2 regions of the Bacillus paranthracis genome follow, and region 2 is predicted to be linked to the other one. Evidence: a T-box and tRNA genes for the amino acid it is inferred to sense, from the RefSeq annotation. Region 2 holds a T-box; the other holds one or more tRNA genes.

Region 1 (10,309 bases), 940 kb from region 2:
CTCCAACAACACTCATTGCTTTCGCATGAGGAGCCCATACTGTAAATCGTACACCTCGCATCTCATCTTCCGTCACAATATGTGCGCCAAAGATGTTATAACTTTCATAGTACTTTTCTGTATGAAACTCATCTCGTTTCACTTCTTCACAATTTATTACACTCAATATGCTCACCTCACTAAGATGACAGAATTTTTTATACTTTACCAATTCTGCGAAAAACTGAAATATCCTTGTTCATTTATAAAAAATATACGTTTTTTTCTTAAAAATGTTGAATTTTTTTCACATTTCTATATAAAATATCGAATTTTGACGAATATTCATTGAAAACGCTTCATTTTTCACTAGCCTTTCATCTTACTATTTATTTCTCAACCTCTATTTTATTAGCTTCACCCTCTTTTTCATCCTATTTTCCACTTAAAATCGCAACAAAATAATCTGTCATAAAAAAATGTTTCTCAACATTTTTCGTCACAATTGTATTGAAATGGAAAATTGATAAGCATATACTTGTTCTCAATAAAGAACACCGACTTTTCGTAACTACAATTCATAGCGGACTACTATGTTTACTTATTTATCCTTGTTACGAACAGTCGCTATAAAAATTTAATTAGGGGGGCTTTCTTATGTCATTAAAACAAAAGGTTGGAATAGGAGTTGTCACAGCAACGCTTGGCTTATCCCTTACATTCGGCGGTGTATTCGCCTACTTCAGTGATTCGGAAACATCTAGTAACTCATTTCAAGCTGGAACACTAGACCTTTCTATTAATCCAAGTGTAATCGTTGATGTGAAAGATTTAAAGCCAGGTGACTTTATTGAAAAAAATTTCACGCTTGAAAATAAAGGGTCATTGGATATTGCAAAAGTAGCACTTGAAACATCCTATGAAGTTACAGATGCAAAAAAAAATAATGATGGTGAAGATTTAGGCGATCACATCATCGTCAAATTTTTAGTGAATGATGGAAAGCCATCTAATCCAAACGATGATCATGAAATTTTGTGGGAAACAAAACTATCAGAATTAAAAACTATGAAACCTGAAGATGTGGCTACTTCTCTAGAACGTCATAACTTAATAGACGGTATTAAATCTGGTGAAACAGATTATTTACACGTGCTCTTCTCCTTCGAAGACAACGAACAAGATCAAAATAAATTCCAGGGTGATTCCTTACAGCTAAACTGGACATTCCATGCAGAGCAAACACCAGGCACGGAGAAATAAATTTTAAAATATAAATTATCGGAGGCTTATACATGAAAAAGAAAAATCGTTTTGTTACCGGAATTGTCACGGCTGGCGTTCTGCTTTCAACTGCCCTTCCGTTCAATGTACTTGCTGAAAATCCTATTAATCAAATTGACTCTTCAAACGCCCAGTCTTTACTATCAAAACTTTCTAAAGAACAGCGTCAGGCATTACAAACGTTAGATGCCAACCCTGGTTTTACTATCTCGCCAGATATTAATACAAGTAGTTCTGAACCAGTAAATATCATTGTAGAATTTCAAACAGCTCCAGTAAAGATTAATGAATTAAAACAAAAAGAAAAAGGATTACAAGCTGCTCCTGAAAATATAAAAGCGCGTATTGATCAAGAGCATGAGGAATTTCAAAAAGGACTAAAACGCCTTTATCAATTTAGCCCATCAGTAAAGTCAGGGAATTTCCAGTCAGTACAAATTAAACGTTCTTATAAACATGCCATAAATGGGGTTGCGCTGACATTACCTGCAAATACAGTAGAAGAATTGTTACGAATTGGCGTTGTAAAGCGTATTTGGAAAGATTATGAAGTGAAACTAAATTTACCAAAACAAGCAGAGCAAAAAGCACCTCAAAAACTAACAGATAGCATTCCGCAAATTGGGGTCGATAAGTTACATAGCGAGGGCATTACTGGAAAAGGAATTAAAGTTGGTGTATTAGATACAGGTATTGATTACAATCATCCTGACCTAAAAGACGTGTATAAGGGCTATCGCGCAAAACCTGGCGAAGACTCTAGCAGGATAGATCCAAACTCCGTAAAAGGTTGGGACTTTATTAATAACGATGCAGATCCGATGGAAACAACTTATACAGAATGGCAACAATCTGGCGCTCCTGAATTTGATGATCGTGGCTCTTCCTTCTACACAGCCCACGGCACTCACGTAGCAGGTATCGTTTCTGCTCAAAAGAAAAACAAATCAGATTCCGCAGTAAAAGGTGTTGCACCTGACATTGAACTGTATAACTATCGTGTACTCGGTCCATACGGAAGTGGAGCTAGTTCAGGTATTATTGCTGCAATCGATAAATCTATTTCTGACGGTATGAACGTTATTAACTTATCGTTAGGTGACGATAGCAACAATCCGCTTGATCCTACGTCTATCGCTGTCAATAACGCGATGCTTTCTGGTGTTGTTACAGTCGTTGCTGCTGGAAACTCTGGTCCAAATCCAGCGACACTCGGATCACCAGGTGCTTCTCCATTTGCAATTACGGTCGGCGCAAGTGATAGCTCTATTTCCTTACCGAAACTATCAGGTCATGCTGGACAATTACAATTTCCTAACCTAATTTTATTCGGCAAAAACTTCACTGATAAAATAGAAGATTTCAAGGGACAAACTTTACCTATTGAATCTGTAGGAATTGGTACGCCTGACGAGTTTAGTAAAAAAGATGTAAAAGGAAAAATCGCTCTCGTTGCACGCGGTACACTGTCATTTGATGAAAAAATTGCGAATGCAAAACAAGCAGGTGCAAAAGCCGTTATTATTTATAACAATGTAGACGGAGAAATTCCTTTCTACGTTGGCGAAAGTACAAAATACATTCCAGCATTCCGCCTAACGAAAGAAGACGGTGAAAAACTAAAAGCTCAAATCGAACAAGGTAATACATCCTTTAGCTTTGGCGAACTTAGTTACATTCAAACAGAAGGCGATCATCTTGCAGACTTTAGCTCACGCGGCCCTGTTACATCAAATGATGATATTAAACCTGATATTACAGCGCCTGGTGTTGCTGTACTTTCAACAATACCTGAATATATTAACGACCCACAAGAGGGCGAAAACTATGACGTTTCCTATGAGCGTATGCAAGGAACATCCATGGCTTCTCCTCATATCGCGGGCGTTGCTGCTCTTATTTTACAAGAACACCCAGAATACTCTCCATTCGATGTAAAGGCGTCTCTTATGAACACAGCTGATGATTTAAAAGAAAAGTATTCCGTATATGAAGTTGGAGCTGGACGAGTAGATGCATACAACGCCGTTCATACGGAAACAAGTTTTAAAGTGCTAGATACAACAAAAACAGTTGTAAATGATGAAGTAATTGAAGTACCAGAAGAAACCGGATCCATTGCATTCGGGAAGTTCTATCAAAAAGACAGTGAAGCTCTTGAACAAAAACGAAATATAAAAGTGGAAAACCATAATAAACAAGAGAAAAAAGAATTTAAAACAGAAATTTCTTATACACCAGCATCTTCTGCTATTAACGATGCTATCGCAAACGGTGTAAAAGTTTCTGTTCCAGAAACTTTTACACTTGATGCTGGTAAATCAGATGAAATTGAAGCAAAAATTAATGTTCCAGCCGGTGTAAAACAAGGCCGATATGAAGGATATATTCATATTACAAATACGAAAAATAAAGAAGAAACGTATCAAATTCCGTTCTCTATTCGTGTATCAGAGCCTGGTATTGAAAATGCCATATTATCAAGAAAAGCAATTTCAACTGATACATCAAAGTTTAATCCATATGGTGAATCATATGTTCACGGGGCATTCCAATTAAATAGCGAACTTGAAACGTTAGACCTTATCGTGAAAGATTCGAAAACAAATAAAGCACTCGGCTTCATTGGAACATTAAACACGAGTGGCCTAAAAACGGATGTGTATTACTACTTAGAATCCTTCTTTAACGGAAAAGTGTATCCTTTTACAAATGATCCTGCAAAACCAATTGGTGATGAGAAAATCAACTTACCAGAAGGAGACTACACAATTGAGTTTGTTGGCTATGATAAAGCTGGAAAAGCACGTGTGAAAGGTGATTATGTCGTAATTGATAATACACCGCCAGAAGTAAAATTAACTGGATTAAAACCTGGTATTTATGAATTAAATGAAGAAAATTACACAGTAGAAGATGGTAAAAAAGCGTTATGGATTAAAGGAAATGTGTATGATTCAAACGTTGACTACTTAAAAGGAAAAGGATTAAACATTACGCAAGAAGCGAATGGCGTTATGTATTATGACTATTCTCCATACTTGCATAAGTTTTTACCTATTAATGCAAACGGAGACTTTAAAGTTGGCATTACTCCTGAATCCTTTAAAGTGGAAGGTCCAATGAACACAGGCGTATATATTTTCGATTATGCAACTGCAGGTCCTGACTATCCAAGCGGTGTAAATAATTATTGGTTTATCCCGCAAGGAGCTCAATATGCAAAGGCTAGTTATGATAAAAAAGAAGTATATAAAGGGGACGAGTTCACAGTAACCCTAAACGCGAAACACGTAAAACAATTCGTTGCTGGGGCATTTAACGTACAATTCCTAGAGAAGAACTTCAAATTTGCAAATGTGAAATTGAATCCTGCTTTTGAAAAACTCCTTTCTGAAAAAGGGGTAACCGCAAAAATAAATGAATCAAAACTAGAAGAAGGTTCTGTTACAGTAGGCGGGGCTATTGATGATAAAAACTTCGCTGGATTAGATGGTGACTTCCCGTTCATTGATATAACTTTTAAGGTAGAAAATGATGAATTTTATGAAGCAAATGCTCAATTAGATTTATCAGTGTTCGCTTACTGGAAACAAGGTGAATCAGAGCCAAATAGAATGCGTGTCCTTCAAGATCAAACATTCTCAGTTATGTCTTTAAACTCACTAGTAGAAGGAAATATTAAACCTGGTGCATTCTTAAATGAACGTGGCTATTTAGATGAGAAATTCGATTATACAAAGCTTGGCGTAAAAGTATATGCAACTGATTCTTACCGTCATAAGTTTGAAGGCTCACTAGACAAATACGGATACTTCAAACTAAATGGACTTCCTGTTAATAAACGCGACTATAACTTATATGTAGAAGTACCAGGGCATTTAACAAGCCGACTAACAACGAAACTTGGTACTGAAAAAGACGGTAAGCTACTTGGCCAATATTATTATGCACGCCTTGATGAAAACCTTGCAGGTGATGTAAATGGCGATAAAGTAATTGATATAAAAGATGCTGAAATTATCGCTAGCAACTATGGTAAAAAAGGAGTATCTGTGAAAGACGGTGACCTAAATAAAGATGGTATTGTTGACGAAAAAGATATTCGCTTCGTTGAAAAGAACTTCTTGAAAAAAGGTCCCGATGCATCTAAATCACAAACACCTGTTGAAAAATCAAAAAGCGGTACACTGGCAGATATTTTAAAGAAATTAGGATTAACGCCTAAAAAATGATAATAATAAAGAGCACTCTACCCAAAGTAGAGTGCTCTTTTCTATAAACGACCCTGATCCAGCAAAAGGGGTATATTGGGGATATACAAGGGAAACCGGAAAAGGAATTTATATTAAATTATATATAAATCCAGAAGTAAGAAGTAGTTCCCCACTTCTGGATTATTTAGCAATTATTATTATAGTACTGGTGCCATTGTTTCTTTTAATACTTTTACAGAATGAGCAAATTTCGCTTTTTCATCCTCATTTAACTCAAGCTCTACGATTTCACGTACACCTTCACGGTTAATTACAGCTGGAACACCTACGTAAGCATCTTTCTCACCGTATTGACCTTCAAGGTATGCAGATACAGTTAATACGCTGTTCTCGTTGTTTAAGATTGCTTTAGTTACACGAAGTAGTGACATACCGATTCCGTAATAAGTTGCACCTTTACGCTCGATGATATGGTAAGCTGCATCACGTACGTTTTCGAAGATTTTGTCTAAGTCTTCTTGTTTGTACTGTTCGTTGTTAGCTAAGATTGTTTCTAGTTTTTGTACACCGATAGTAGCGTGACTCCATACTGGAAGTTCAGTGTCACCGTGTTCACCAACGATGTAAGCATGAACGTTACGTGGATCTACATCTAAGTAGTCACCTAACATGTAACGGAAACGAGCAGAGTCTAAAGTAGTACCAGAACCAATTACACGCTCTTTTGGTAGACCAGATTCTTTCCAAGTTACGTAAGTTAAAATATCAACTGGGTTAGTTGCGATTAAGAAGATTCCATCGAATCCGCTATCCATAATACCGCGAACGATTTGTTTAAAGATCTTTGTATTTTTCTCAACTAAGTCTAAACGAGTTTCACCTGGCTTTTGTGGTAATCCAGCAGTGATAACTACTAAATCTGCATCTTTACAATCTGCATAGCTACCGCTCCAAACTTTTGTTGGTGATGGAGAGAATGGTACCGCATGGCTTAAGTCCATTGCTTCCCCTTCTGCTTTTGCTTCATTAACATCTACTAATACGAATTCTTCAGCTACACCTTGGTTGATCATTGAGTAAGCGTAACTACAACCTACAGCTCCTGTTCCTACTAATACTACACGATTGATACCTTTTTTCATGGTAATTTCCCCTCTCTATTGTTCACATATATTTTTTTATGATTGTTTAAGTAATTAATTAAAATACTAATTTAATGTTGTTTAACTTCTTTACATTCATATTGTAGCACGTATTATTGTGAATTACTTCACAAATTATGACCTATTTGTGAACTTTTTCACATAGAGTGTAAAGTTATTAGAATAGGTGTGGAATCCATTTCAATGGAGGCGTTTTCTTTAGATTGTGAACGTGAAATAGTTCCGTTTTATCGGTAAGTGAAATTATATCGACGATTATTTAAATATATCAACGATTTTTATAATATATCGATCGTAAATCAAATTATATCGGCGATTCGACAAGGAATATCGACTTACCGACAAAACTCGACAATAATGACAACATAAAAAAGCTGTCTTCAGTAGATTACCTACTGAGAGACAGCTTCTTCTATATATTATTTATTTTCCGCGGTAGTTCCTAATGCAGCATGCTTTATTTGAACAACCCGTATTTCGATTTTATTATTCAACTGTATCTAATAACTCTACAACTAATTCCTTAGGATCTTCCCAGCTATGATATATTTCTAAGTGCCATTTCGTTAATGACCTTGAGTATCACTTTTACACAACAAAAAAGAGATAGCAGATTATGCTATCTCTTTTAATATGACCCGTACGGGATTCGAACCCGTGTTACCGCCGTGAAAGGGCGGTGTCTTAACCACTTGACCAACGGGCCAATTACTGGCAGAGAAGAAGGGATTCGAACCCTCGCACCGCGTTCGCGATCTACTCCCTTAGCAGGGGAGCCCCTTGAGCCACTTGGGTACTTCTCTATAAATATGGCTCCGCAGGTAGGACTCGAACCTACGACCGATCGGTTAACAGCCGATAGCTCTACCACTGAGCTACTGCGGAACAATTATGGTGGGCCTAAATGGACTCGAACCATCGACCTCACGCTTATCAGGCGTGCGCTCTAACCAGCTGAGCTATAGGCCCATAATTGAAAAGCGGGTGAAGAGAATCGAACTCTCGACCAGAGCTTGGAAGGCTCTTGTTTTACCACTAAACTACACCCGCATTAAATTGTAAATGGTGAGCCATGAAGGACTCGAACCTTCGACCCTCTGATTAAAAGTCAGATGCTCTACCAACTGAGCTAATGGCTCATTTTGAAAGTGGTGCCGGCTAGAGGACTTGAACCCCCAACCTACTGATTACAAGTCAGTTGCTCTACCAATTGAGCTAAGCCGGCTTGCGACTTCAAAATGGTGGCTCGGGACGGAATCGAACCGCCGACACGAGGATTTTCAGTCCTCTGCTCTACCGACTGAGCTACCGAGCCTTTATGTAAAAATGGCGGTCCCGACCGGGGTCGAACCGGCGATCTCCTGCGTGACAGGCAGGCATGTTAACCACTACACCACGGGACCTTGGTTGCGGGGACAGGATTTGAACCTGCGACCTTCGGGTTATGAGCCCGACGAGCTACCAGACTGCTCCACCCCGCGACGATAAAATATTTAATTAAGAAAAAATGGAGGAGGTAGAGGGATTCGAACCCCCGCGCGACTCTCGCCGCCTGTCGGTTTTCAAGACCGATCCCTTCAGCCGAACTTGGGTATACCTCCGAGATATAAACTTCTAATGGTGGACCTTGTAGGACTCGAACCTACGACCGGACGGTTATGAGCCGTCTGCTCTAACCAGCTGAGCTAAAGGTCCTTTATGGTAGCGGCGGAGGGGATCGAACCCCCGACCTCACGGGTATGAACCGTACGCTCTAGCCAGCTGAGCTACACCGCCATAAATGATATTAAAATAAGTGGAGCCTAGCGGGATCGAACCGCTGACCTCCTGCGTGCAAGGCAGGCGCTCTCCCAGCTGAGCTAAGGCCCCATGTTTTTTGGGAATATCGGGAAGACAGGATTTGAACCTGCGACCCCCTGGTCCCAAACCAGGTGCTCTACCAAGCTGAGCCACTTCCCGTTAATAAAAGCGCGCCCGAGAGGAGTCGAACCCCTAACCTCTTGATCCGTAGTCAAACGCTCTATCCAATTGAGCTACGGGCGCATATGGTGCCGAGGGCGGGGGTCGAACCCGCACGGTGGTCACCCACCGCAGGATTTTAAGTCCTGTGCGTCTGCCTGTTCCGCCACCCCGGCATGTCATATTGAAAATTGGAGCGGAAGACGGGATTCGAACCCGCGACCCCAACCTTGGCAAGGTTGTATTCTACCACTGAACTACTTCCGCAAGACATGTATGAGTTATTTAATTAAAAGTGCGGGTGAAGGGAGTCGAACCCCCACGCCAAAGGCGCCAGATCCTAAGTCTGGTGCGTCTGCCAATTCCGCCACACCCGCATATTAATTTATTTAAGAAAAATGGGGCGACTGATGGGAATCGAACCCACGAATGCCGGAGCCACAATCCGGTGCGTTAACCACTTCGCCACAACCGCCATGATTTCTGGTGCCGACTAGAGGACTTGAACCCCCAACCTACTGATTACAAGTCAGTTGCTCTACCAATTGAGCTAAGTCGGCTAAATGGTGGAGGATGACGGGATCGAACCGCCGACCCCCTGCTTGTAAGGCAGGTGCTCTCCCAGCTGAGCTAATCCTCCATTTGCCTGGCAACGTCCTACTCTCACAGGGACAAGGTCCCAACTACCATCGGCGCTAGAGAGCTTAACTTCCGTGTTCGGTATGGGAACGGGTGTGACCTCTCTGCCATCATTACCAGACTGTATTCATTTAAGACAAGAATTATTGTAACTCATTTAACTTTGAAAGTCAACAAGTTTTTTTATATTCTTTCAAAACTAGATAACATTGCTTCATATTATATGGTTAAGTCCTCGATCTATTAGTATTCGTCAGCTCCACATGTCACCATGCTTCCACCTCGAACCTATCAACCTGATCATCTTTCAGGGATCTTACTAGCTTACGCTATGGGAAATCTCATCTTGAGGGGGGCTTCATGCTTAGATGCTTTCAGCACTTATCCCTTCCGCACATAGCTACCCAGCTATGCCCTTGGCAGAACAACTGGTACACCAGCGGTGCGTCCATCCCGGTCCTCTCGTACTAAGGACAGCTCCTCTCAAATTTCCTACGCCCACGACGGATAGGGACCGAACTGTCTCACGACGTTCTGAACCCAGCTCGCGTACCGCTTTAATGGGCGAACAGCCCAACCCTTGGGACCGACTACAGCCCCAGGATGCGATGAGCCGACATCGAGGTGCCAAACCTCCCCGTCGATGTGGACTCTTGGGGGAGATAAGCCTGTTATCCCCGGGGTAGCTTTTATCCGTTGAGCGATGGCCCTTCCATGCGGAACCACCGGATCACTAAGCCCGACTTTCGTCCCTGCTCGACTTGTAGGTCTCGCAGTCAAGCTCCCTTATGCCTTTGCACTCTACGAATGATTTCCAACCATTCTGAGGGAACCTTTGGGCGCCTCCGTTACACTTTAGGAGGCGACCGCCCCAGTCAAACTGCCCACCTGACACTGTCTCCCGGGTCGATAAGACCCGTAGGTTAGAATTTCAATACAGTCAGGGCGGTATCCCACCAGCGCCTCCACCGAAGCTAGCGCTCCGGTTTCAAAGGCTCCCGCCTATCCTGTACAAACTGTACCAAAATTCAATATCAGGCTACAGTAAAGCTCCACGGGGTCTTTCCG
Region 2 (10,309 bases):
TCTCGATATAACGTAATGTCTAACTCTCCAACTTCCATTTCTTTTCCTTCAATTTGACCAATTCGTTCTGCCAAACGTTGTGCAATAAAAATTCCACGAGTTTTAATTCCGACAAGAACACAATTATCGACACCTTTATTTCGTTCCACGATTTCATGACTAATTCGTGTTAAAGCGCGGCGAATCATTTGGTCATCTAAAACGACAGCTTTCTCTTGCATGCTCTACACCTCCAAGCTTTTTTCTTGCGTGAGAGTAATGGTATAAAAAAAGTCCTCTCAGCGTGTGCGAGAGGACTTTTGAAAAAGGGTACAGCATACCCTATGTATTTCAAACCGTTACCTTCTCAACCTCACGGGGCTGTGTTAAAGGATCATTATTTAACTGTTGTCAGTATCTCAGTTTTCTTATGATTTGTCAATACTATTTTCGTAAAATATTTAATGCATCTTCAAACACTTCTGGAATCGGTGCCTCAAACTGAATATATTCACCAGTACGAGGATGGTCAAATCCTAAAATACCTGCGTGAAGTGCTTGTCCATTCATGTCTAATGTTTTCTTTGGTCCATACTTTGGATCTCCTGCAAGTGGATAGCCAATATATTTCATATGAACACGAATTTGGTGTGTACGCCCTGTTTCTAAGCGACATTCTACAAGTGTGAAATCTTTGAATCGCTCTAACACTTGGAAATGCGTAACAGCATGCTTACCATTTTCATCAACCGTCATACTTTGACGCTCTTTCTTATCACGAGCAATCGGAGCATCAATCGTTCCTTTATCATGCGGAATAACACCGTGTACAATCGCTTTGTAACGTCTCGTTACTGTTTTTGCTACAAGTTGATTTACAAGTGATTCGTGTGCCATATCATTTTTAGCAACCATTAATAAGCCTGATGTATCTTTATCAATACGATGCACGATACCTGGGCGCATTACACCGTTAATGCCCGATAAGTCTGTACAATGGTGCATAAGACCGTTCACAAGTGTACCACTTGTATGACCTGGTGCTGGATGCACAACCATACCACGCGGCTTATTAACAACAAGTACATCTGCATCTTCATAATAAATTTCTAAATTCATATCTTCTGGCTGAATATCTAACTCTTCTGGCTCAGGAATCGTCACTGTAATTTCATCATTTTCTCTAACTTTATAATTCCCTTTTACAGCTTTTCCATTAACTGTAACAACGTTATCTTTAATCCATTGTTGTACTTGTGTACGTGACCATTCATTATTTATTCCTGCAACGAATTTATCAATTCGCTCATTTTTTTGTTCTTCTGCAACTGTTACTTGTACTACTTCACTCATTCAATTACTCCTTCGTTTTCTTGCCTTCTAATAATGTTTGAATAATAATTAATACAACACCAATACATAATGCTGAATCAGCGATATTGAATACTGGATAGTTGTACGAGAAAATATACACGTGAATGAAATCCACTACTTCTTGTCTAAATACACGATCAATAAAATTACCAATTGCTCCGCCTAAAATTAGACCTAATGAAATTCCTAGAAGCTTGTCTGTTTTTGCATATTTTTTCATATAAAATACGATAAATGCTACAAAAACGACTGTAATAATGTAGAAAAACCACATTTTATTTTCTAAAATGCCCCAAGCAGCTCCTCTATTTCGATGTGATGTTATGTATAATACATTATCGATAATCGGAATACTCGTACCCAATTCCATGTTCTTTACAATTAGCCATTTCGATATTTGATCGATGGCAATGACGAATAACGCTATTACATAATATATCATTTTCATTTCCCCCACAAAGACAGTGTACCTCAAAATTTTAGCATAGCTGCAACCTTTTCACAATGAACCTTTATAGAAGAATAAAATAAATTAAAAAAAGGTAATATAATATCGTTGTGCACATTCATACATTTACTTTTTCATAGAAAAATTCATGAATGGTACGTGCAGTCGGCATCGTTTTCATTTGTTTTACCGACATTACTCTCCCTGTGTCTTCACAAATACCATACATATCTATTTCCATTTTAAATAATGCACGTTCTACATCTTTTAAATCCTCTTTTATATCATGTAATAAAAGTTTTTTCTTTATCTCTTCCTTAATTTCATACCCAAGCTCTTCGCTAAACTCTGTATTATATTTGTACATAACCTCTTTAGCTAGCCTCTCTTGTAACTCTTTTCGCATCAATTGCAATTCTTCTTTGATTTCCATATACATTTCATTCACGTGTACATTCCTCCCAGTTGCAATGTACGATTAGTGTGTCCGAAATTTATATGCTTACCTCTCACACATTTTTCCTTCATAGGAAAGAGAGTGAAAGTTATTTCAATATACTGTTAACCAAAAAAATGACTGCACTTTACGTGCAGTCACCCCTTATTATTTTACATAATTTTCTTTAACAACCGTTGCACAACGCTCACATAATGTTTCATGTTCAGCATCTTTACCAATTGTTTCTGAAACTACCCAACAACGTTCACATGTTTCACCAGTTGCTTGAACAACAACAACCGCTGTATGTTCATACTTCGGTGCATCTGCTGGCGCTTCTTCCATCATGCCACCAAGTTTGTACTCAGAAACGATGAATAATTGCTTTAAGTCTTCGTTAATAGACTCTAACATAGCTTTCATTTCTGCAGTTGGATATAGCGTAATGCTTGCATTTAATGACTTACCGATTACCTTTTCATTACGAGCTACTTCTAACGCTTTTAATACGTCATCACGCAATGTCATAAATGCATCCCATTTTGTTTTTAATGCTTCTGCACCATCTAATTGTACAGCTTCTGGCATATCAGTTAATTGTACACTTTCTTCTGTTACACCTGGAATGTATGGCCATACTTCATCAGCTGTATGCGGTAAGATTGGTGTTACAAGTTTCGTCAATGCAACAAGAACATCATATAATACAGTTTGAATTGCACGACGATCTTCATGGTTCGCACCTTCAATGTATAAAATGTCTTTTGCAAAGTCTAAGTAGAATGAACTTAAATCAATTGTACAGAAGTTATGAATTGCATGATATACAGCAGCGAAGTCGTATGTCTCATATGCTTCTTTTACTTTTGTAATTAAGTCATTTAATTTCACTAACATGTAACGATCTACTTCACGAAGTTCAGCTACAGCTACTGTATTTTCACTTGGCTTAAAGTCGTCTAAGTTTCCTAATAAGAAACGGAATGTGTTACGGATTTTACGATACACTTCTGCTACTTGTTTTAAAATATCATCCGAAATACGTACGTCAGATTGATAGTCAACAGAAGATACCCATAAGCGTAAAATATCTCCGCCTAATTGATCCATAATTTTCTTCGGTACGACGATGTTTCCAATCGACTTACTCATTTTACGGCCTTCACCATCTAATACGAAACCATGGCTTAGTACGCCTTTATATGGCGCCTTACCTGTTACAGCAACTGCTGTCGATAATGAAGAGTTAAACCAACCACGATATTGGTCAGATCCTTCTAAATATAAATCAGCTGGACGTTGTAAGTCATCGCGCTCTTCTAATACCGCTTGGTGAGAAGAACCTGAGTCGAACCATACATCCATAATGTCTGTTTCTTTACGGAATTCACCATTTGGGCTACCTGAATGTGTAAATCCTTCTGGTAATAGATCTTTCGCTTCACGCTCAAACCATACGTTAGAACCGTGTTCACGGAATAAATCTGCTACGTGGTTAATTGTTTCATCCGTAATAATTGGATCACCATTCTCAGCATAGAATACTGGAATTGGCACACCCCATGCACGCTGACGAGAAATACACCAGTCACCACGGTCACGAACCATGTTATGAAGACGAGTTTCGCCCCATGCTGGTACCCATTTTGTTTCCGCAACAGCTTCTAATAACTCTTTACGGAATGCTTCAATAGATGCAAACCACTGTGCTGTCGCACGGAAAATAATAGGTTTTTTCGTTCTCCAATCATGTGGATATGAATGCGTGATGAATGTTAGTTTCAGTAACGCGCCTACTTCTTCTAATTTTTCTGTAATTGGCTTGTTAGCTTTATCATAGAATAAGCCTTCAAATCCAGGTGCTTCCTCTGTTAATACACCTTTATCATCAACTGGGCAAAGTACTTCTAAGCCATACTTTTTACCAACAATAAAGTCATCTTCCCCGTGTCCTGGTGCTGTATGAACACAACCTGTACCTGCATCTGTTGTTACGTGATCTCCTAGCATAACTAATGAATCACGATCGTAGAATGGATGCTTTGCAACTGTATACTCAAGCTCGCTACCTTTTACTGTTTTCACAACTTCAGCGTTTTCCCACTCTAACGTTTTTGCAACTGTCTCAAATAGTTCAGAAGCAATAATATATTTTTCACCATTTACTTTTACAATAGCGTATTCAAGTTCTGGGTGAACAGAAATACCTAAGTTTGCAGGCAACGTCCAAGGCGTTGTTGTCCAGATAATGTATTTCTCATCACCTTCTAATACGTTCTTTCCATCTTTTACAGGAAATGCTACGTAAATAGATGCAGATTTTTTATCTTGGTATTCAATTTCAGCTTCTGCTAAAGCTGATTCACTCGTTGGTGACCAATAAACTGGTTTTTGTCCTTTATAGATATAACCTTTTTTCGCCATATCACCAAACACTTTAATTTGTTGTGCTTCATATGCTGGCTCTAAAGTAATGTATGGGTTATCCCAATCAGCACGTACACCTAAACGCTTAAATTGCTCACGCTGACGTTCTACTTGTTCATATGCATACTCTGCACATAACTTACGGAACTCAGCAACTGTCATTTCTTTACGCTTCACACCTTTATTTGTTAAAGCTTGTTCAATTGGTAAACCGTGTGTATCCCAACCTGGGACATATGGTGCACAGAAACCAGTCATTGATTTATAACGAACGATAAAGTCTTTTAATACTTTATTTAATGCATGTCCCATATGAATGTCACCATTCGCATATGGAGGTCCATCATGCAGTACAAATAAAGGACGACCTTTCGTATGTTCTTGTACCTTTTCATAAATATTCATTTCCGCCCACTTTTCTTGCATTGCAGGCTCACGTTTTGGTAAATTCCCACGCATCGGGAACTCTGTTTTTGGCATTAGTAATGTATTTTTGTACTCCATGCTCAATTCCTCCTTACATGTATAAAAGAAAGACCTAAAAAACGGAATAAAAAAGAGACTTTCTCATCCCAAAAAGGGACGAGAAAGTCTCCCGCGGTACCACCCTAGTAGATTCTATACGTATGTATACAATCCTCTTTATATTCTTAACGCGAATATACGCCTACGCTTACTCTATTTGTTCAGCGCGGAACTCCAGGGTGATATTCCCATTATCTCCTTATCCTGAGCTTACACCATCCTCAGTTCGCTATATAAGGTATGAAAAAGGTACTTATCCCTATCTTCGTTTTTCTTAATAAATATGTTGTTTAAAATTATATGTAATAATGCGAAAAACGTCAAGCTTACACTGTTTCTTCTTTTTTCAACAGCTCGTCTACTTCGTCTTCTAACTCAATTAGTTTATCCCAATCATCGTTGTTTAACATTTCAAGCTGTGTTTCTAATAACATACGGAAACGAGTGCGGAATACTTTCGCTTGTTTCTTTAGCTCTTCAATATCAAAAGCAACTTTTCTTGATTTTACTAAAGCTTCGTTAATAATACGGTCTGCATTCTTTTCAGCTTCACGTACAATTAATTTTGCCTCTTTTTGCGCATTACGTTTTACTTCTTCCGCTGCTTCTTGTGCAACAACGATAGATTTGTTTAACGTATCTTCAATATTAGAGAAATGATCTAACTTCCCTTCTAATTGCGCAACTTGTTCTTCTAAAGCTTTTTTTTCACGAATGACTAATTCATAATCTTTGATAATTTGATCAAGAAACTCATTTACTTGATCCTCATCATAGCCACGGAATCCGCGACCAAATTCTTTGTTATGAATATCTAATGGTGTTAACGGCACAACGCCACCTCCAAGTAGTTATCTAAATTTCCTCTTTCAATTATATCTTTTCTTCGACAAAATAGGAGGATTTCCTTCTAAAAAACCAATCATTTTAGTATACCATACAAAATTCTCCATTTGTCGCGCTTTGTTCTACCTTCTACAGAAAACAATTTACTGCGTCCATATCCTCTCACTGAAAAAACATCTCCTGGATAACATTCATAAGAGGTTTGCTCCACTGTTTTCCAATTCACTTTTACTAAACCATTTTTTATGAAAGGTTGTACTTTTTGCCTAGATATATGTAACATTTCAGCTAACATAACATCTAAACGAAGTGAAGAAACCGTTCCGGATTTCTCCCCCCACGTTTCTTGTATCTGTAGAATTTTTTCCCCTTGCACTGGTGATAAGGAGACTTTCACTTTTCCTATAGATTGTAAGTTCATCTCAATATAAGATACAACTTCTTTCGCGACTACAATTTGGGCACGATCTTCTTGAAGCAAAATATCACCACATTTTTCTCTCGTTAAACCGAGAGACATAAATGTACCTAATATTTGCCTATGCTCTAGCGTATAAAACTTGGAAGGATAGTCAATTTCCAATACTTCTACTTGAAATTCCTCTTCATTTATTACTAGATAGTCCGGATAAATGAGTGCTCTTTTGCGCTCTGCTTGAGACGTTGCACCATCAAATTGTACAGCAACATCTCCTTGTCCTATTACCATCGTGACAATTTGTTGTTGTCTTGGATCAAGAAAGTCTGTTAACTTCACTTGATGGTACTCTGCTGCTCGCTTCCACTCTAACACTTTATCCACAAAGACCACTTCATCAGGTCTAAAATGCTCGTAGATGCTCATGTATTTAACCTCTTACTATAAGAAATAGCCGAATAAAGTTACTAAACCACTTGTAGCAAGTCTCAACGCAAAAATCGCAACAAGTGGTGAGATGTCAATCATACCAAGCGGCGGAATAAATCTGCGAAATGGTTCTAAATACGGTTCACAAATACGGGCAAGAAAATCTCCGAAAGTTGATTCCTTTGCACCTGGGAACCATGATAGGAGAATGTAAATAATAAGTGCCCACGAGTAAATCTCGATAGCAGTAACTAAAAGCCTTAAAACTGTTTCCATGGCGTATTACCACCTCTTTATATTTGTGTCTTCTTCTTCACCGAATAACTCTGAAATTGCACCAACTATATCTACATTTTCAGGCGTACACATAAATGTTTTCGGTCCTATTTTTTGAATGTCCCCGCCTATAGCGTATACAGTACCACTTAAAAAGTCAACGATACGTACAGCTTGATCCGTAGACATTCGTTGTAAATTAATTACAACAGCTCGTCTACCTTTTAAATGGTCCGCAATTCCTTGCGCTTCCGAATATGTGCGTGGTTCTAATAAAACAACTTTTGAGGATTGCTTCGCTGTTTCAATGCTCACAACATTTTGTTTCGTTTGCGCTTTTGGAAACGTAACATCTTGTTGTTCTGGCGGATCTTGCTGCTTCTTCATGTCCGTTTGCTCCTTTTCATAACTATATTGAGCTGCTTCTTTTTCTTCAGGTGTATCAAAAAAGAAGTATTTTACTTTTGACCAACTCATAATAAGATTCTCCTTCCTTTTACGCTTTTCCTACTAAAATCGTCCCCAAACGAATATATGTAGCACCTTCTTCAATTGCAATGGTGTAATCATTAGACATTCCCATTGATAATTCTTTACATGGCGCATGTAATAATTCTAACTCCTGCACCTCTGTTTGTAGCATACGTAATGTCTTAAAACAGCGTCTGATTTCTTCCTCTTCTTCTGTAAACGGAGCCATTGTCATTAGTCCAACCACTTCAATCTTATCCAATTCTTGCAAACTTTGAATAAAAGAAACGGTTTCTTCTATTGCCAATCCTTGCTTTGATTCTTCAGATGATGTTTTCACTTGAATAAAACATTTCACTTTCTTATCCGCACGTTTTTGAATTTCTTTTGCAAGTGAAAGACGATCTAATGAATGTAAATAATCGATTTCATTAATGATTTCTTTTACTTTTCTCGTTTGTAATGATCCAATAAAATGCCAATTCACTTTTGAACCGAAATGTTCATACTTCTGTAAGAAACCTTCATTTCTATTTTCACCTAAATCGATAATTCCTGCTTCAATTACTTCGTTTGTTTTTTCAATTCCTACCGTTTTTGTAACTGCAACGAGTTTAATATCTTGCAAAGAACGTCCCGCTCGCGCGCAAGATTGTTTAATTGCTTCGTTTACAGTTGTTAAATTTGTTTGTACTGTCACTTGCTTTCATCCTCCTTAAAACCTATGAAACTCAACATTCTCCCTGTCTTACCTTGATCACGACGATGAGAGAAAAACAGTTGCTCTTCACAGCTTGTACAAAGAGATGACATTACAATATTCTCTTCTTTTATGCCTGCTTGTACACATAATATACGATTAATTTCTTTTAAATTAATTGCGTACTGCCCGTCAGAAACTTTTTTATAAGGAACAGAACCGTTTACTACTTGCTCTGCTGCTGTTAACACTCGATCATCAACAATGTAACAACAAGATCCAATTGCTGGTCCAATCGCAACATGAATTTCATCACTCGAAATCCCTTCTGCATTCCATTTTTGAATCATTTCTTTTGCAATCTCTTTTACAGTCCCTTTCCATCCAGCATGCGCAAGTCCTATCATACCATGTGATGGTGCATAAAAATAGAGTGGAACACAATCCGCATAACAAGATGTTAAAAGAACATCATTATTAGTCGTATAAATGCCATCTGTTTTTGAAATGCCGTCTTCATATGAATAAACGCCACTTCCTTTTTCCTGTTGTCCTACTTTTTCAACATGATGATCATGAACTTGTTCAGAGCAAATCCAGTTTTCTAATGGTTTTTGTAACTTATTTGCTAAAATGCGTCTATTTTCATGAACGTTCTCGGCAATATCATTCACATGTAATCCTAAATTCATTGCATGAAAGGAGCCCGTACTTACCCCACCATCTTTTGTCGTAAATCCAGCAGTAATGTTTCCAAGTTCTTTCCACGCTTCTAAATACAGTATACCGTCCACATATTTAAATGGTTCTCTCATAACAGCGGCTCCTTTTAATTAAAATAACATAAAAAAGCATGGTACTTCCTGTCTATTTTACCATACTTTTATTTTTTCATAATCCTAACAGAAAAAAAAGAGGAATTTGTAATATTCTTTATGAAATTGTCGGTGTTTGTATTGATTCTGTTACAGAATTAACAGGATTTACTCTAACAAGTATGACATCTTCCCCAATTTTCACAATTTCTTTCCAAGGAATTACAATTTCTACGTCTTTCCCAAAAACCCCAAACATACGTGCCTGTTTAGAAATAATAATAGAATCGATCTTCCCTGTGTTCATATCAATTTCAATATCACCAATATTCCCCAGTCTTTTTCCGTCTGAAACATTTATTATATCTTTCATCTGCAATTCCGAAATTTGTATCACTTTCATCCTCTCCCTTATATATGACGAATCGAAAAAACATTGTTTCACAAATGAACAGGAAGCACCCTCTTACCAACCTCATATTATTTTCATTATATGAACACAACTATCCTACTATGAGCGCAAACAAACTATATGACATATAAAAAGGTCTCACCATAAATGGTGAAACCTTATCCTTGAATCGTCTTATTCATTTGTTTAATAGCTGATTTCTCTAAACGTGACACTTGTGCTTGAGAAATCCCAATTTCTTCTGCAACTTCCATTTGTGTTTTTCCTTGGAAGAAACGTTTTCGAATAATCATTTTCTCACGATCATTTAAACGCTTCATTCCTTCTTTTAGAGCTAACTCTTCAACCCACTGCTCGTCCTTTTGTTTTTCATCACTTAACTGATCCATAACAAAGATAGGATCCCCCCCATCGTTATAAATCGGCTCAAATAATGAAACTGGATCTTGAATTGCATCTAAAGCAAAAACGATTTCTTCATGAGTCACTTCAAGCACTTTTGCAATATCCATTGCTGTTGGTTCTTTTGAATTTTCTGCAATCAACTTTTCTCTTACTTGTAACGCTTTATACGCAATATCTCGTAATGAACGAGATACGCGAATCGGATTGTTATCACGCAAATATCTGCGTATTTCCCCAATAATCATCGGCACAGCATACGTTGAAAATTTTACATTTTGGCCTAAATCAAAATTATCAATGGATTTCATAAGTCCGATGCAACCAACTTGAAATAAATCGTCAACA

What was found. A T-box is a leader RNA that pairs with one kind of tRNA and senses whether it is charged. The one in region 2 lies ahead of ileS2 (isoleucine--tRNA ligase), so its partner is inferred to be a tRNA-Ile.
Region 1: it has a tRNA-Ile gene. The T-box ahead of ileS2 (isoleucine--tRNA ligase) is inferred to sense a tRNA for this amino acid. The anticodon was not compared.

What each region holds. Positions count from the first base shown of each region.
Region 1 covers NZ_CP101135.1:4,618,199-4,628,507, forward strand. The annotation lists gene glgB (1,4-alpha-glucan branching protein GlgB) at 1-166, opposite strand, end outside; gene NLJ82_RS23910 (CalY family protein) at 637-1,242, shown strand; gene NLJ82_RS23915 (S8 family serine peptidase) at 1,275-5,498, shown strand; gene NLJ82_RS23920 (L-lactate dehydrogenase) at 5,678-6,622, opposite strand; tRNA gene NLJ82_RS23925 (tRNA-Glu) at 7,278-7,349, opposite strand; tRNA gene NLJ82_RS23930 (tRNA-Ser) at 7,356-7,446, opposite strand; tRNA gene NLJ82_RS23935 (tRNA-Asn) at 7,454-7,528, opposite strand; tRNA gene NLJ82_RS23940 (tRNA-Ile) at 7,536-7,612, opposite strand; tRNA gene NLJ82_RS23945 (tRNA-Gly) at 7,623-7,693, opposite strand; tRNA gene NLJ82_RS23950 (tRNA-Lys) at 7,707-7,782, opposite strand; tRNA gene NLJ82_RS23955 (tRNA-Thr) at 7,793-7,868, opposite strand; tRNA gene NLJ82_RS23960 (tRNA-Phe) at 7,883-7,958, opposite strand; tRNA gene NLJ82_RS23965 (tRNA-Asp) at 7,971-8,046, opposite strand; tRNA gene NLJ82_RS23970 (tRNA-Met) at 8,048-8,124, opposite strand; tRNA gene NLJ82_RS23975 (tRNA-Ser) at 8,152-8,244, opposite strand; tRNA gene NLJ82_RS23980 (tRNA-Ile) at 8,262-8,338, opposite strand; tRNA gene NLJ82_RS23985 (tRNA-Met) at 8,343-8,419, opposite strand; tRNA gene NLJ82_RS23990 (tRNA-Ala) at 8,440-8,512, opposite strand; tRNA gene NLJ82_RS23995 (tRNA-Pro) at 8,529-8,602, opposite strand; tRNA gene NLJ82_RS24000 (tRNA-Arg) at 8,613-8,686, opposite strand; tRNA gene NLJ82_RS24005 (tRNA-Leu) at 8,690-8,778, opposite strand; tRNA gene NLJ82_RS24010 (tRNA-Gly) at 8,795-8,869, opposite strand; tRNA gene NLJ82_RS24015 (tRNA-Leu) at 8,899-8,979, opposite strand; tRNA gene NLJ82_RS24020 (tRNA-His) at 9,002-9,077, opposite strand; tRNA gene NLJ82_RS24025 (tRNA-Thr) at 9,087-9,162, opposite strand; tRNA gene NLJ82_RS24030 (tRNA-Val) at 9,167-9,242, opposite strand; rRNA gene rrf (5S ribosomal RNA) at 9,247-9,362, opposite strand; rRNA gene NLJ82_RS24040 (23S ribosomal RNA) at 9,465-10,309, opposite strand, start outside.
Region 2 covers NZ_CP101135.1:3,677,651-3,687,959, forward strand. The annotation lists gene pyrR (bifunctional pyrimidine operon transcriptional regulator/uracil phosphoribosyltransferase) at 1-221, opposite strand, end outside; gene NLJ82_RS18860 (RluA family pseudouridine synthase) at 424-1,332, opposite strand; gene lspA (lipoprotein signal peptidase LspA) at 1,337-1,795, opposite strand; gene NLJ82_RS18870 (TraR/DksA C4-type zinc finger protein) at 1,920-2,249, opposite strand; gene ileS2 (isoleucine--tRNA ligase) at 2,406-5,171, opposite strand; T-box leader at 5,243-5,467, opposite strand; gene divIVA (septum site-determining protein DivIVA) at 5,519-6,025, opposite strand; gene NLJ82_RS18885 (YlmH family RNA-binding protein) at 6,115-6,882, opposite strand; gene NLJ82_RS18890 (YggT family protein) at 6,898-7,161, opposite strand; gene NLJ82_RS18895 (cell division protein SepF) at 7,168-7,638, opposite strand; gene NLJ82_RS18900 (YggS family pyridoxal phosphate-dependent enzyme) at 7,658-8,332, opposite strand; gene pgeF (peptidoglycan editing factor PgeF) at 8,329-9,147, opposite strand; gene NLJ82_RS18910 (YlmC/YmxH family sporulation protein) at 9,266-9,550, opposite strand; gene sigG (RNA polymerase sporulation sigma factor SigG) at 9,718-10,309, opposite strand, start outside.